Regions from separate parts of the Paenibacillus sp. J5 genome, predicted to be linked through region 3. Evidence: riboswitches for the same ligand, from Rfam matches in the RefSeq annotation. Region 3 holds a riboswitch; each other region holds the start of a gene.
What was found. Region 3 has a riboswitch for cyclic di-AMP ahead of ACY1JZ_RS25315 (resuscitation-promoting factor). Riboswitches for the same ligand answer to the same signal wherever they lie in the genome.
Positions count from the first base shown of each region.

Region 1: it holds a riboswitch for cyclic di-AMP, as region 3 does, so the genes downstream of both, kimA (potassium transporter KimA) here and ACY1JZ_RS25315 (resuscitation-promoting factor) in region 3, are expected to answer to the same signal.
Region 2: it holds a riboswitch for cyclic di-AMP, as region 3 does, so the genes downstream of both, ACY1JZ_RS19595 (C40 family peptidase) here and ACY1JZ_RS25315 (resuscitation-promoting factor) in region 3, are expected to answer to the same signal.

Region 1 covers NZ_JBUEDD010000002.1:345,478-350,305, forward strand. The annotation lists gene ACY1JZ_RS04065 (MFS transporter) at 53-1,249, shown strand; cyclic di-AMP (ydaO/yuaA leader) riboswitch at 1,422-1,612, shown strand; gene kimA (potassium transporter KimA) at 1,620-3,437, shown strand; gene ACY1JZ_RS04075 (sugar phosphate isomerase/epimerase family protein) at 3,740-4,618, shown strand; gene ACY1JZ_RS04080 (Gfo/Idh/MocA family protein) at 4,621-4,828, shown strand, end outside.
Region 2 covers NZ_JBUEDD010000011.1:57,411-62,238, reverse strand. The annotation lists gene ACY1JZ_RS19600 (cryptochrome/photolyase family protein) at 44-1,405, opposite strand; gene ACY1JZ_RS19595 (C40 family peptidase) at 1,566-2,069, opposite strand; cyclic di-AMP (ydaO/yuaA leader) riboswitch at 2,075-2,241, opposite strand; gene ACY1JZ_RS19590 (hypothetical protein) at 2,218-2,370, opposite strand; gene ACY1JZ_RS19585 (hypothetical protein) at 2,624-3,445, opposite strand; gene ACY1JZ_RS19580 (M1 family metallopeptidase) at 3,456-4,828, opposite strand, start outside.
Region 3 covers NZ_JBUEDD010000019.1:55,116-59,943, reverse strand. The annotation lists gene ACY1JZ_RS25325 (HD domain-containing protein) at 1-1,110, shown strand, start outside; gene ACY1JZ_RS25320 (TatD family hydrolase) at 1,143-1,916, shown strand; cyclic di-AMP (ydaO/yuaA leader) riboswitch at 2,121-2,284, shown strand; gene ACY1JZ_RS25315 (resuscitation-promoting factor) at 2,525-3,676, shown strand; gene rnmV (ribonuclease M5) at 3,830-4,402, shown strand; gene rsmA (16S rRNA (adenine(1518)-N(6)/adenine(1519)-N(6))-dimethyltransferase RsmA) at 4,415-4,828, shown strand, end outside.

The DNA.
Region 1 (4,828 bases), on a different contig from region 3:
TTGTGCGGATAAACGGATGCGATGCAATACATCATATGGAGATGAGACAGCCATGCGTTTTCTATTTTTGCTAACCGCCTTATTCCTTGCTTCACTGAATCTTCGTCCGGCCATTTCATCTGTCTCGCCGCTGCTCGAAACGATCCGCGAGTCGCTTGGCATGAGTGGAGCACTCGCCAGCCTGCTGACCTCGCTTCCTGTACTGTGCATGGGCTTTTTCGCCCCTGCAGCCGTAAAGCTCAGCTCCCGCTTCGGCTTGGAGCGGACGGTAGCCTGCTGCCTGCTGCTCATCGGCGGCGCTACCGCGGCGAGATTCGTCGCCTCCACGGGCTGGATGCTGCTGCTAACCGCTCTTGTCGCCGGGATCGGCATCGCGATTACAGGACCGCTGCTATCCGGCTTCGTCAAGCGCCATTTTGACAATCCCACCGCTATCGTCGGTGTCTATTCAATGTCACTGGTCATCGGAGCGGGACTCGGCGCCGCGCTGGCTGTGCCGCTGCAATCCGCCCTCAATGATTCCTGGCAGGCATCCGCTGCCTCCTGGTCGGTGCTCGCCTTCGCCGCTCTTCTATTCTGGTGGCGGCCGATCAAGCCGAAGCAGCGGGTAGCTGGCTCGGATGAGCCCGCTGTGCAGACGACGCCGCAAGCCAAGCGTGCCGGACTGCCGCTGCGCAGCAAGCGCGCCTGGCTGCTGACGGGCTTCTTCGGGCTGATGGCTGTCATCTTCTATTCGATGACGGCATGGCTCGCACCGATCGTGGAGGAGATGGGCGCCAGCAGGCAGACAGCCGGCTCGGTGCTGACGCTATTCACCGTGGTGCAGATTCCGATGAGCCTGCTCATGCCACTCCTCATCAGCCGCTATCAGCGCCGTGGCGTATGGCTCGTTGCCTGCTCGCTCCTGGAGCTGATCGGTCTGCTGCTTCTGCTGCTGCACGCATCGCCATGGCTGATTGCCATCGTGCTGGGGCTAGGTGCTGGAGGACTGTTCCCGATCGCTCTGATGCTGCCGATCGATGAGGCGGCCGATGCGGAGGAAGCAAGCTCACTGTCTGCCATGACCCAATCTGGCGGCTACATGATTGCCTCACTCGGGCCGCTGTTTGTCGGCGTGATGCACGACAGATTCGGAGGCTATACGTCTGCCATCTATGGTCTGGCAATCCTGGTCATCGTGATGATTGTGATTCAGCTTCGAATTGGCAGCAAGCAGCCAGAGAAGCATCGCAGCACACAACAAGCATAGCAGCAGCAAGCGCAAAAGCTGGCGAGATTGCAACCAAATGCAAGCGCGCCAGCGGCGCTCCCCCGTTGTAACCGATTTCTTCGCATTAAATTCGCTTTTTCAGCCGTTTTCACCCCTTCCCGAACCTTTACAGTTATTGCTCACAAGGCGTATCATTCATCTCGTAACATATATTGCAAGAACGCTGAGTCCTGCAATCATGCAGGAGCGGGGGAACCGAACAGGCAAGCGATGCGAGCGCGATTGAGGAAACGCTCTGCATTCATGCCTATGGGGTGAATCGTCAGGCGCAAGCCGTGGCGTAGGGCTGCCTCCTCAGGCCCGAATCCGTCAGCTAACCCCGTAAGCGTCAAGAGAGGAAGAAATACCGATGGTTACTCAATTGAAACGGCTGTTTATCGGACGACCGATGAAAAGCAGCGCCCTGGCCAATGAAAAGCTCGGCAAGCTGAAGGCGCTGGCCGTCCTCTCGTCCGATGCCCTGTCTTCGGTCGCTTACGGCACGGAGCAGATTCTGCTCGTGCTGCTGCTGGCTGGAACTGCCGCACTCTGGTACTCGCTGCCGATCGCTGTCGCAGTGCTTGGGCTGCTGCTGATTCTCATCCTGTCTTACCGCCAGACGATCGCCGCTTATCCGACTGGAGGCGGTGCGTATATCGTTGCCAAAGACAATCTGGGCACGGCAACTGGCCTGCTCGCGGGCGGCTCGCTGCTCGTCGATTACATCTTGACTGTCGCCGTGAGCTCGTCAGCGGGGACCGATGCGATCGTCTCCGCCTTTCCCGCGCTGCATGATGACCGAGTGGGGATCGCGCTGATCATGATCGGATTTCTTACCATCATGAATCTGCGCGGTGTAACAGAATCTGCCAGCGTGCTGGCTATCCCTGTCTACCTGTTCGTCATCGCCATCTTCGCCCTCCTTGTGACCGGAGCGATTCGTTTTCTAAGTGGGGATATGCACTCAGCATCATCTGGAGCTGGAGCTGCGCTGCATGGCGTCACACTCTTCCTGCTGCTGAAGGCGTTCAGCTCGGGCTGCTCGGCTCTGACCGGCGTCGAAGCGATGTCCAATGCGGTGCCGCATTTTCGCGAGCCTGCGCCCCGCAACGCATCGACCACTCTCGTTATGATGGGCGTGCTGCTGGGTGCGATGTTTATGGGGATCACGCTGCTCGCCTACGGCTACGGCATTGTCCCCAATGCCAAATCTACGGTCGTCTCGCAGATCGCAGAGGCGGTGCTTGGGCGCAATATCTTCTATTATATGATTCAGGGCGTGACGGCCCTTATCTTGTTTATGGCTGCCAATACCGCCTATTCTGCCTTCCCGCTCCTGGCCTACATGCTGGCCAAGGATAAATATATGCCGCGGGCATTCACAGTGCGCGGCGACCGACTCGGGTTCTCGAACGGCATCGTGTTCCTGGGCGTCCTGTCCGCCGCACTCATCCTCGCGTTTGGAGGAGAGACAGAGGGCTTGATCCCGCTCTATGCCGTCGGCGTATTCATTCCATTCACCCTGTCACAGCTCGGGATGATCGTAAGATGGCTTCGCCTGAAGCCGGCTGGCTGGGTACCCAAGCTGATCATGAATACGATCGGGATGCTGACGACCTTGTTCATTACGCTCATCTTCATCTTCACCAAGTGGAGCCAGGTTTGGGTCGTGTTTGTGTTCTTGCCGCTTGTCATCCTGTTGTTCTATCGTATTCACCAGCACTACAGCAACATAGCCGAGGAGCTACGCATCGAGCCTGAGAAGGAGAAGCCGTATATAGCCAAGGGAACGATCATTGTTCCTGTTGCCGGCATTACGCGGGTTGTCATGCATTCGCTCAGCTATGCCCGTTCGTTAAGCGATCAGGTGGTCGCCGTCTATGTCGGCTTTAGTGATGAGGAGCTTGAGGCGATGGAACGCAAATGGGAGCAATGGAATCCCGGCGTCAGACTCGTCGTTATCCGCTCCAGCTACCGGAGCGTCATTCGCCCGCTGCTCAAGTTTATTCACACGGTGGAAGCCAAATCGCCGGAGCATGGCCCCGTGACTGTGCTGATTCCACAATTCATTACGCGCAGTTGGTGGCATGCCATGCTCCATAATCAGACCAGCCTGCTCCTGCGGGCGCAACTGTTCCGGCAGCAGGATATTGTGGTCACGACGGTGCCCTATCATTTGAAGCGGTAGCGGCGCGGCCACGTTCATTGCTGATCCTCCATGCTTCGGGCGCAGCCTGGCTTAGCTTTCCGGCTCATGGAACGCTACCCAGGCTTGCCCTGCACAGGGAGAAGAATGCGCCTCTCCTTCCTAATTACACTGAAGCTTAGAATTCATTCCCTATTTTGAGAACGTATTCAATTAGTGCAAATGATGTTGTGTTTTTACATAGACATCCTTGTCGCTCAATTTTATGATGGAAGAGTCCGCAGTGATTCCCGAGGTTCAACGGCAATGGAACCCAACATGAATATGAGGAGAAGAGGGATGCTATGAGTCGATTTATATTATCCGCTTTCGCAGATGAGATCGATACCGATCTGAACACTCAGATGGATGTATTGGAACAGCACGGCATCAAGCATATTGAAATGCGCGGGGTGGGCGGCAGGCTGATTGTAGACTACACATTAGACGAAGCCAGAGAAATTAAGCGCGCTCTGGATGCAAGAGGCTTCAGGCTATCCGCCTTAGGCTCCCCTACAGGCAAGATTGGCATCACGGACGAATTCGGGCCTCATCTTGAACAGTTCAAGCATACTGTAGAGCTCGCAAGGCTGCTGGAGTGCCGTTATATCCGTATGTTCAGCTTTTATATTCCCAAGGGAGAGGCCCCGGAAGACTATCGTGATGAGGTGATCGCTCGCTGGAGCCAATTCGTCCAGGCGGCAGCGGGCAGTGGATTGGTGCTGCTGCATGAGAATGAGCATGGCATCTACGGCGACACCCCCGAACGCTGTCTTGATCTTGTGCAATCACTGCAGAGCGATCAGGTGCAGCTCATCTTCGACTTCGCCAACTTCGTCCAATGCGGCGTCGTCAATTACCCTGACGCGTATGAGCTGCTGGAGAAGCATATTGCCTATATCCATGTTAAGGACGCCCTGCGCACGAACGGCTCCGTCGTGCCAGCCGGGGACGGCGACGGCCATGTCAGAGAAATATTGCAGCGACTATCCGCAAGCGGTTACGATGGCTTCCTGTCCCTGGAGCCGCATCTGTGGTCCTATTCGGATTTCTCCAGATTGGAAGCGGATTCTCCAGGGTACGCGCTGCCAGAGGGATCTGCCAAGCGGTTCGCTGTGGCTGTACACGCGATCAAGAAGCTGCTAAGCGAAATACAGGATGAGCATCACCGGGAGGAGGCTTGAATATGAACCATGTACGAATCGGTATCATCGGCATCGGCAGCATGGGCTCCGCTCATGCCAGAGAGCTCATGGCGGGCAAGGTGGCTCATGCCGAGCTGACCGCTGTATGCGATGTGCGTCCTGAGAGACTGGAATGGGCGCAGCAGCATCTGGGGGAGCACATCGCGCGATTCGATCAGCCTGGGGAGCTGCTCCGCTCGGGGACTGTGG
Region 2 (4,828 bases), on a different contig from region 3:
AATAAGGAAGGAGGCGTTCCATCCATCTTCGAGAGGCGCCAAGCTACTGAAGCATGAAGCGGTATACCTCCATGGCGCGCGCCCGAGATGCCTTCAAGTCAACGATTGCATCGGGCCTGGGAAGATGAATCTCACGGTCAGACAAGTGGCCAAGCTCGGGCAGCCAGCGGCGGATGTAGTGGCCATGCGGGTCATGGGCGGCAGATTGAGAGCTTGGGTTCATAATGCGGAAGTAGGGAGCCGCATCGTAGCCAAGGGAGGAGCTCCACAGCCAGCCCCCGCGGTTGAGGATATGGTCGTAATCCGACAACTGCAAGCGGAAATACTGTTCCCCAAGTGTAAAGGGACAGAGCAGGTTCTTCGTCAGAAACATCGCCGTCACCATGCGGAGACGATTAGGCATCTCGCCCGTCTGATTTAGCTGCGCCATAGCGGCATCGATGATCGGGATGCCTGTCCTGCCTTGCGACCAGGCAGCAAAGTGCGTCTCCTGCAGTGCGGAGAAGTCATACTGCTGCTCTATTGTGAAAAATCGCTCATTATGAATCGCCTGATACAGATAAAAATCACGCCATGCCAATTGGCGAATCCACGCTTCTCCGCCAGGCTGCAGAGACGCTGCCTCATAGGCCTCGCGGACGGAGAGAGCCCCGCTGTTCACATAGCGGGAGATGCCGCTAGTGCCTGGCTCGGCGAAGGCATCCCGGCTCTGGTCATAGCGATGCAGCCGCTCGTGGATGAAGCTCTGCAGAGCCTGTGCTCCGCTGCATACTGTCCGGCCGCCTGCCATGACGCGCTGCCTGGCTGCAGAGCAGGCAGCCTGAATGGGAGCGGGCAAGCCGAAGGCCTCCAGCACACTGGCCTCCAGCTCAGCAACCGTATGCAACTGCTTCACCGTGATGCGCGCTCGCCCCGGATAATGCTGCTGCATGAAGCTGCTCCACTTGCGGTAAAAGGGAGTGAACACCTTGTATGGCTCGCTGCGTCCCGCATAGTCCTGCAACTGAGACAGTGGCGCAAGCGGCAGGTCATCCAGAAAAACAGCGGGAATCGAACGGATGGTTGCCGCCTGCGTCAGGGCGGCATCCCGTTGCCTGGCGTAGGGTGTATAGTCAGCATGTGCGACGAGGCCTTGAACAGGGTAAGCATCCATTACGGCAGCGGCGACTGCGCTTGGCTGTCCCCAGAGTAGGTGCAGTGTCTGTCCCGCCTGGGCATAGGCATGCTCCAGCAGGACGGCGTGCTCCAGAAACTGCTGCCCACTATGTGCCACCAGCCGCTCGGCGGTGAGCAATTGCGGGTCGAGGATGAGCAGATGAATGCCGGGAAGTCCGCGGCGATGAAGAGCGTCGAAGGCGCGCAGATCGTAGGTTCGCAGATCCTTGCGGTGGATAAATACATACATGAGCGTTGCTCCTCCTGGTTAAGATGGTGCCTGATGGCTGCAGGCGCGGTGAGAGCGGGCAGCCGCGATATAGCTAACCGCCTATAGGGTGCGTTCGCACACAAAAAGAAAACCGCAAAGCCTGAGGCTGCTGCGGTTTCAATATAAACAATGCAAAGAATTAGTCCGTATCTCCGCTGGTGTCAAGCACTTCATCCGAAGGCTCGTCAGCATATTTTTCAAACGTATCAGTGTCCATCACGCGGCGCGCGGTCACGTAACGCTTGACATAGTAGGATTCGCTCAGCTTGCTGATGGTTACACCTTTGCTGGACGAGGAGTGGGCGAACTTGCCGTCTCCTACATAAATTCCTACATGGGAAATGCCTTTTCCGCTTGTGTTGAAGAATACGAGGTCGCCAGCTCTCAGATCATCCTTGTCCACTTTCTTCCCGATCTGAGCTTGGGAGGACGAGGAACGTGGCAGATCAAGCTTGAACTGTTTGAACACATACGAAGTAAAGCCGGAGCAGTCGAACCCTTTGGTTGTCGTGCCGCCGTACTTGTAAGGTGTACCGATCAGTTCGTCAATCGCATCATCCATCTTGGAGTTTGCAAATGCGGAGCCTGCCGAGAAGGACATAAGGACGAGCAGAGCTAGCAGGGACAGAACGGCTTTCTTCAAAACAAAAAAACTCCTTCCGATGCCTGCGAGGTTAGCTGTGGGGTTCGGTCGAAGGCTCCCTATGATACCCTCAGGCCAGCGCTCTATCTTCTCTTGCTGGTCGGGATCAATTCACCCAGAGTGGTTCCCCCGCTCCCTGACCGGTTCATCAGGGATTCGGCAATGTGTTAGTCGGCGGGGCGGGCTGCAAGGCAACATTGCGCTGCGGCTCGCCCACGCCAGGCGTGCAGAGGTACAGATGACTGATGTGAATGAAGAACGGACCATCTGCACTTATGTACTCGCTATGTATTCGCTTCAATCGCCACTTTTCCTGCTTTGTTCACACAATGTTCACATTTTTCCTGCAACTTATTGCGGCTATTTGACGTATTATGCCGCCAGCAATCAGTGATTTGGCATCATCGTGGTTGATTCGCCCGCCGCGCGAAATTTGTCGAATCGCGCTGCTCTGTCACCCTCCGGGAGAATGCAAAAAAGTTGGATGAAAAACGATCGTTTTTCATCCAACTTATTCATTTGCGATCGGTTAGACATCCGTCCTTCTTAACGTGTTACTCGCTGTGCTGACGGCTCTGCCACGCCTGATATTGGGAAGCCATCGTCCACACCTTGAGCAGCGACCGAATCAGATAGAAGGCCTGGTGAAGGATTAAGGCGAGCAGGCCCGCCCAGATCATCGATACAGCGGAGGCAACCAGCGACAGCAGCAGGCTTACTCCCAGCAGAGCAAGCGAGATAGCTGCCAGTGGCAGCAGCGACTGCAGGGCGGAGGTTATCGATGCGCTCCAGCCTCTGCGGGCGACGATGCCGAACTGCGCGGCGCGGAACAGCAGATGGAGCAACCCGCCCCACAAGAGCCAGCCGCATAGATAGGGCAGAGCGTTCAGCAGCAGTTGTTCGCCAGAGCCGCTCGTATGCAGCAGTCGGGAGGCGACCGGCAGCAGCCACCATACCGGGGCAAGCAGCAACGCCATCTCCGCGGCATAGAGCGCCATCATGGGCTTCCAGACTCGGCGGATGCCCCGAAGAAAGTGCGTGCCCCGGTCATCGCATGTATGGTGCAGCGAGTAGGCGAGCCCGGCCTGAATGAATGGTGTGAGCAGCATACGCGCGGCCAGCAGCCCGACCAGCATCCATAGATAGGGCTCGATGATCTCGGTCTTGGTTAGTTGGAACTGCGCCTCCAGCAGAAACAGACGGACGGAGCTGTTGTCCGACATCGAGTCCGGGTACCGCTTGAGCAGGGGGATGACTACAGATTGTACAGCGCGGTAGAGGAAGAAGCCCCACAGCAACTGATACAGGAACAGCATAATAATGACAGGGAAATGCTTCAGCGACAGTCTCCAGCCTTGCAGCAAATGCTGTTTCATCTCTCTCACCTCACCAGCTCAAGGAGCCTAGCAGCCCCTCGATCACTTTGACGATGCCCAGATTCCAGCGGGTGCTCGAAGACTCCAGCACCTCGGACTTCAGGAAATTATTGATACGCTTATTGTCCAAGACCATCGTGTGCTGCGGGTCAACGACAGCGAAGGCGAGCGGCGCGGTATGCAGCAGCTTGAATTGAATGTGGCTACTTGCGCCATCCCAGGCCTTCGAGAGCGCCGTCCCGTCCTTGAACTGGAATAGAATAGGGATTTCTCCGTAATCGCCGCCGTTTTTGCGAATGACGACGATGGATTCATACATGTCAGTGCGCTGCTGCTCGGCAGGCCGTACCTCGATCGATTCCACCGAGAAATCTGCGGTCAGGCTGCCATAGACGTATTGGCGGAAATAATCATCCCATTTCTTGCGTGTAACCTGTTCAAGGGTTTTCTGAAAGTCGGCTGTAGACGGGTGCTTGAATTTGTATTTTTGAAAATAGGTTCGCATTATTTTGCGCATCGTCTTCTCGCCAACCTGCTTCTCTATATCGACCAGCACCAGCTTGGCTCGCATGTATACATTTTCCGCATAATGCTCATGATCGCGGTAGGACCATGAGAGCAGCTTGAGCGGGGCCGGATGGGTCAGGTAGCTGGCCTCGACCAAATGCTGTGGGGCAACGCCATATTCACTCTCCATGACCTTATCCTCGGAGTAGGAGGTCAAGCCTTCATCCAGCCATGCCTCTTCGAATTCATTGGTGGCCACCATCCCATACCAGTACTGATGGCCGATCTCATGAACAATCACCCGCTCCAGCTCATAGCCGGGGTTGTCGGTGTCGGCCTCAAAGGCGGTGACGAGCGTCGGATACTCCATACCGCCAGCGCCGTTGCCTCCCTTGGGGGGGACGACGATCGACAGGGTGGAGTACGGGTATTCGCCATACCACTGGGCATACTTGGCCAGCGCCGACTTGGCGGCATGCAGGTAGCGGTCCTTGAGATTCTCGTGCAGCGGGTCGAGATAGAGCTTGATTCGGACGCCAGGTACGCCCGGAGCAGAATACGGCTCCTCGGCATAGATGAAGTCCGGCGAGGCCGCCCAGGCAAAGTCATGCACATCATCTGCATAGAATTGGTAGGTTTTGGTCTTCCCGTCATCGGTCGCCGGCTGACTGGGAAATCCGGTGGCGGCCACGGTATAACCGGAAGGCACACTAATCTTGACGTTATAGATGCCAAAATCGCTATAAAACTCCGAATTGCCGTGATACTGATGAATATTCCAACCCTCTTGAGCGCGTCCGCGCGTACCGGCTGTCTCGAATTTGGCTAGCTTGGGGAACCATTGACCAGCCATAATGAAGTCGCCCGCATAGCCCA
Region 3 (4,828 bases):
CATTCGCTGGGTGTATATGAGATTACCCGCAAGATCATTTCACAATTTGAACGCAACGGGTATGCCGATTGGCCGCGCGAGGAAAAGTACGTATCCCTCTGTGCAGCACTGCTCCATGATCTGGGACATGGCCCTTTCTCCCATTCCATTGAGCAGGTCTTCGATCTGCACCATGAGGGCTGGACATGTCGATTCCTGCTGGAGGATACGGAGGTCAATCGCGTGCTGCGGCGTGTGTCGGAGGATCTCCCCGAGCGGGTGGCCGCTGTCATCCGCAAGACCTATGACAAGCCAATCGTCATCAGTCTCGTATCCAGCCAGATGGATGCGGATCGAATGGATTATTTGCTGCGGGATGCTTATTTTACCGGGGTCAACTACGGCACGTTCGATCTGGAGCGCATCTTGCGTGTGCTGCGGCCTCATCAAGGGAAGATCGTCGTGAAGGAAAGCGGCATGCATGCTGTTGAAGATTATTTGATGTCCCGGTACCAGATGTACTGGCAGGTGTACTTCCATCCGGTCACTCGCAGCTCTGAGATTATATTGCGTCAAATATTCAGGCGGGCGAAGGAGCTGTACCACGAAGGCTATCGCTTCACCTATCTGCCGCGTCCCATGCAGCGGCTGCTCATGGACGAGCTGTCACTACAGGATTATTTCCTGTTGGACGAGGCGATGGCGCAGACGGCATTCATACAGTGGACGGAGGAGGCAGATCATCTGCTGTCCGATCTATGCCTTCGTTTCCTTCATCGGCGATTGTATAAATATATAACCATGGATCAAGAGGATGAAGCATTGTGGCATGAGATTCGCTGTGATTTTGCCGCTGCCGGATTGCGGCCGGAGTATCATCTGGAGATTGACTTCCCGTTCGATCTGCCCTACGATGTGTACCAGCCTGGCAAGGCAGAGGGGGAGGAGAAGCCGCCTATCCTGCTCTTGGGTATGAATCATCAATTGTCTGAAATATCGGGGAAGTCTGACATTATTCGGTCTATTACAGGGCTTCATCTTGGAAAATATCACCTATATTACCCGGACGATCTGCTACGTGCCCATGCGAACAAGCTCCGTCCCTCCATTCGCGAGTTGTTCGGTGTATAGCTTGTATTTATAGAAGAAAAGGGGTTTTAACTTTGTTGATTGATACACATGCGCATCTGGATTCCGCCCGTTTCGACAATGATCGTGAGCTCGTCCTGCAACGAGCCAAAGAAGCCGGAGTGGAGCGAATATTAAATGTTGGATTTAACCGGGAGACCATCCCTTCGACAATATCTCTAGCAGAAGCCCATGATTCGATCTATGCGATTGTCGGATGGCATCCAGTTGACAGTATTGATATGCAGCCCCAGGATTTGGACTGGATTCGAGAGCTATCGAGTCATCCGAAAGTAGTAGCAATTGGTGAAATTGGATTGGATTATCACTGGGATACGTCCCCAAAGGACGTGCAGCATCGTGTATTTAGAGAGCAGATAAGATTGGCAAAGGAGGTAAATAAACCAATCGTTATTCATAATCGCGATGCCCATGAAGACATTGTGCGCATCCTGAAGGAGGAGCGCGCGGATGAGGTCGGAGGGGTCATGCACTGCTTCTCTGGAAGCTGGGAAACAGCCAAATTATGTCTGGATATGAACTTCTATATTTCCTTCGGCGGACCGGTGACATTCAAGAATGCAAGGGTACCCAAAGAGGTCATGGAAAGGGTTCCAATCGATCGTATATTGATTGAGACAGACGCTCCTTATCTCGCCCCTCATCCGTACCGCGGCAAGCGCAATGAATCGGCTTATGTACGTATGGTGGCGGAGGCCGCAGCAGAAATTAAAGGGATAACTTTGGAAGAGATTGCTAAAATTACGACCCGAAATGCAGAGCTTTGTTTTCGTCTACCTCAAAAATAGAAAAGAATCTGAGAAATAAAGACCTATGGGGTGATAAAACTCAATTTGTTCGGTGAATTTGCATTAATATTGCGAGTTTTTCCTGAAAATTCGTTTAAATCGCATTTTTAATGATCTTTACAATGGGCCACGAAAGAGGGTATGATTTTTCTCAGAGCTTGAATATGTATTGGATTTCCAATTTTGCTTAATTCCTTTGTTCGGTCTTACGGCGTGTCCGAAATCGTGCAAAGGAAGCGGGGGAACCATTGTTGTTCAGGGGTGAATTTGGTACGTGTCCGGAAACCTTCGCATCCGGTTCGAACCGATAGGGCGACTCTCTTGCCCGAACCCGTCAGCTAACCTCGTCAGCATGTAAGAGAGAGATCAACCTCGTGCCCACAATCCATGGTGAATACAACTTGCCTGGAAGCCACGAAACAGATCCTCTGTCGCGGGCTTCTTTTTATTTTTGAATATCTATTCAGAGGGCGACATAGGGTTAATCATGGAGGTGGGGAATCGGCGAGCTACTAGGAATGCGTGCTTGCACGCTAATCTACAATAGTCGCGTCATTTGAGATCATGCGTAACAGTTGACGGCGGGGCTATGAAGGAGGACCGAGGAAGTGGGCATGTTCCAACTCAAGGATACCCATGATAAACGATCATCCAGCATGTCTTTCGCATTGCGATGGAAGCATGAAAATTTGCGTTTGATTGTTCTAAGTGCTATTATCTCAATCGCTATGACTTTCATGTTACTGGTGTTGCTGTACGGTACGGCTTACAAGAGCGTATCGCTCGTAGTCAATGGACAAGAAACCGTTGTTTCGACGAAACAGTGGGTCCTGCAGCGCCTGTTGGATGAACAAGCTATTACAGTCGGGGAACACGACAAAATCTCGATGCCGCTTGATGCGGACATCAAGGACGGGGCCCGGATTGTAATTGACCAGGCTATACCGGTGACGGTTAGGGCAGACGGTACAACGAAGACATTCTACACCACAGAAAGAACCGTGAAAGCGGCGATCGAGGATTTGAATATTTCGCTTTCAGACGACGATAAGATCATGCCTGCCTTGACAGAAGAGCTAGAGGCTAATGAGACCGTATCGATCGTTCGTGTAGATAAACAGGTTGCCAAGACAGAGCAGTCGGTGCCGTTCGAAGTGGTGAAGAAGAATGATCCGACGCTCGAGGAAGGCAAGGAGAAGGTCGTACAGGCCGGCAAGGAAGGTCTGCTCGTGGAACAATACGAGAAGGTCTATGAGGATGGTCAGCTCGTATCAGAGAAGCTGGTTACGAAGACCATCGAGTCGAAGAGCGTTGATCAGATCATCGCCATCGGCACGAAGAAGAAGCCGGAGGTTATGGTTGCTTCCGCGGACGCAGGTACTGGCGCAGCGCAGACCGTAACCAAGTCAGGCGTTACCTTCAAGGCGAAGAAGGTGCTCAAGAGTGTAACACTGACCGCTTATTCGGCGGGTGTAGCTTCGACGGGCAAGGATGAGAGCCACCCGCTGTATGGCATTACAGCCTCGGGAGCGACGGTGCAGGAGGGACAGACGATTGCTGTCGATCCTGATGTCATTCCCATGGGCTGGTGGGTATACATCGAAGGGGTGGGCTTCCGCCGGGCAGAGGATACCGGAGGAGCTATTAAGGGCAACAAGATCGATGTTTACTTCGATAGTGAGTCCCATGTGAAGAAGTTCGGTCGCAAAAAAGGGCATACCGTGTATGTGATTGGCCCTAACAAGCCCAAATCGAGTTAATACCGGCGGTGCCTCAAGCTCTGCAAGACTTTTTATTGACTGTGCTCTAATCATATCGTAATTTCGATGCAAATATGTCATGATAAGAAGAGGCGATGCCTCTTCTTTTTTTGATTGATAATTAAAGCTTAGACGGACAGAGGGAAGGTTCAAATGATTAAGGAAGTTATCGTTGTAGAGGGCAAGGATGATACGATTGCGATAAAACGAGCGGTCGAAGCCGATACGATCGAAACGGGCGGCTCTGCGATCGGGGAGGCTGTGCTGCGTCGAATCGAGCTGGCTATGGAGCGGCGGGGGATCATTATCTTCACCGATCCCGACCATGCCGGAGAGCGTATCCGCAAGATCGTAGCGGCCCGGGTACCAGGCTGCAAGCACGCCTTTCTCGCGCAGGAGGAGGCGCTGTACAAAGGGGATATTGGCGTGGAGAACGCCTCGCCTGAGGCAATCGTGCGTGCGCTCAGCAATGTTCGGACAGAATATACGGAGCAGATGCAGCCGTCCACGCCGCAGATCGAGTGGAGTGATCTGGTGGACGCCGGTCTGCTCGTTCACCCGGATGCGGCGCGCAGAAGGCTGCTGATGGGCAATCTGCTTGGCATCGGATATGCCAACGGCAAGCAGTTCTTCAAGCGATGCACCATGTTCCGCATCTCGGCAGAGGAATTTGGCGCTGCGCTGGCACAGATGGAGGAGACGCTGGGGCAATCAGAACAGGATTAAGGGGAGACAGGGATGAGCAAGCAGGTGGGACAGGATGCTGCGCTTCAGGTGGCTACACCGAAGCGGACGAAGGAGATTATTGCAAGGCACGGATTCTCGTTCAAGAAGAGTCTGGGGCAAAACTTCTTGATCGATCAAAATATTCTCGATAAAATCGTGGCGGCTGCTGAATTGGACAAGACCAAGGGGGCGCTGGAGATCGGGCCTGGCATCGGCGCGTTGACCCAGAAGCTGGCCGATGCGGCCAAGGTAGTGACAGCGGTCGAGATTGATAACCGTCTGATTCCGATTCTCTCGGAGGTGCTGGAGGGCCAATCTCATGTGGAGGTCGTCCATGGCGATGTGCTGAAGCTGGATCTGCGGGCGCTGATGGAGCGGCGCTATGCAGATACGACGGGGGTCAGCGTAGTCGCCAACCTCCCGTAT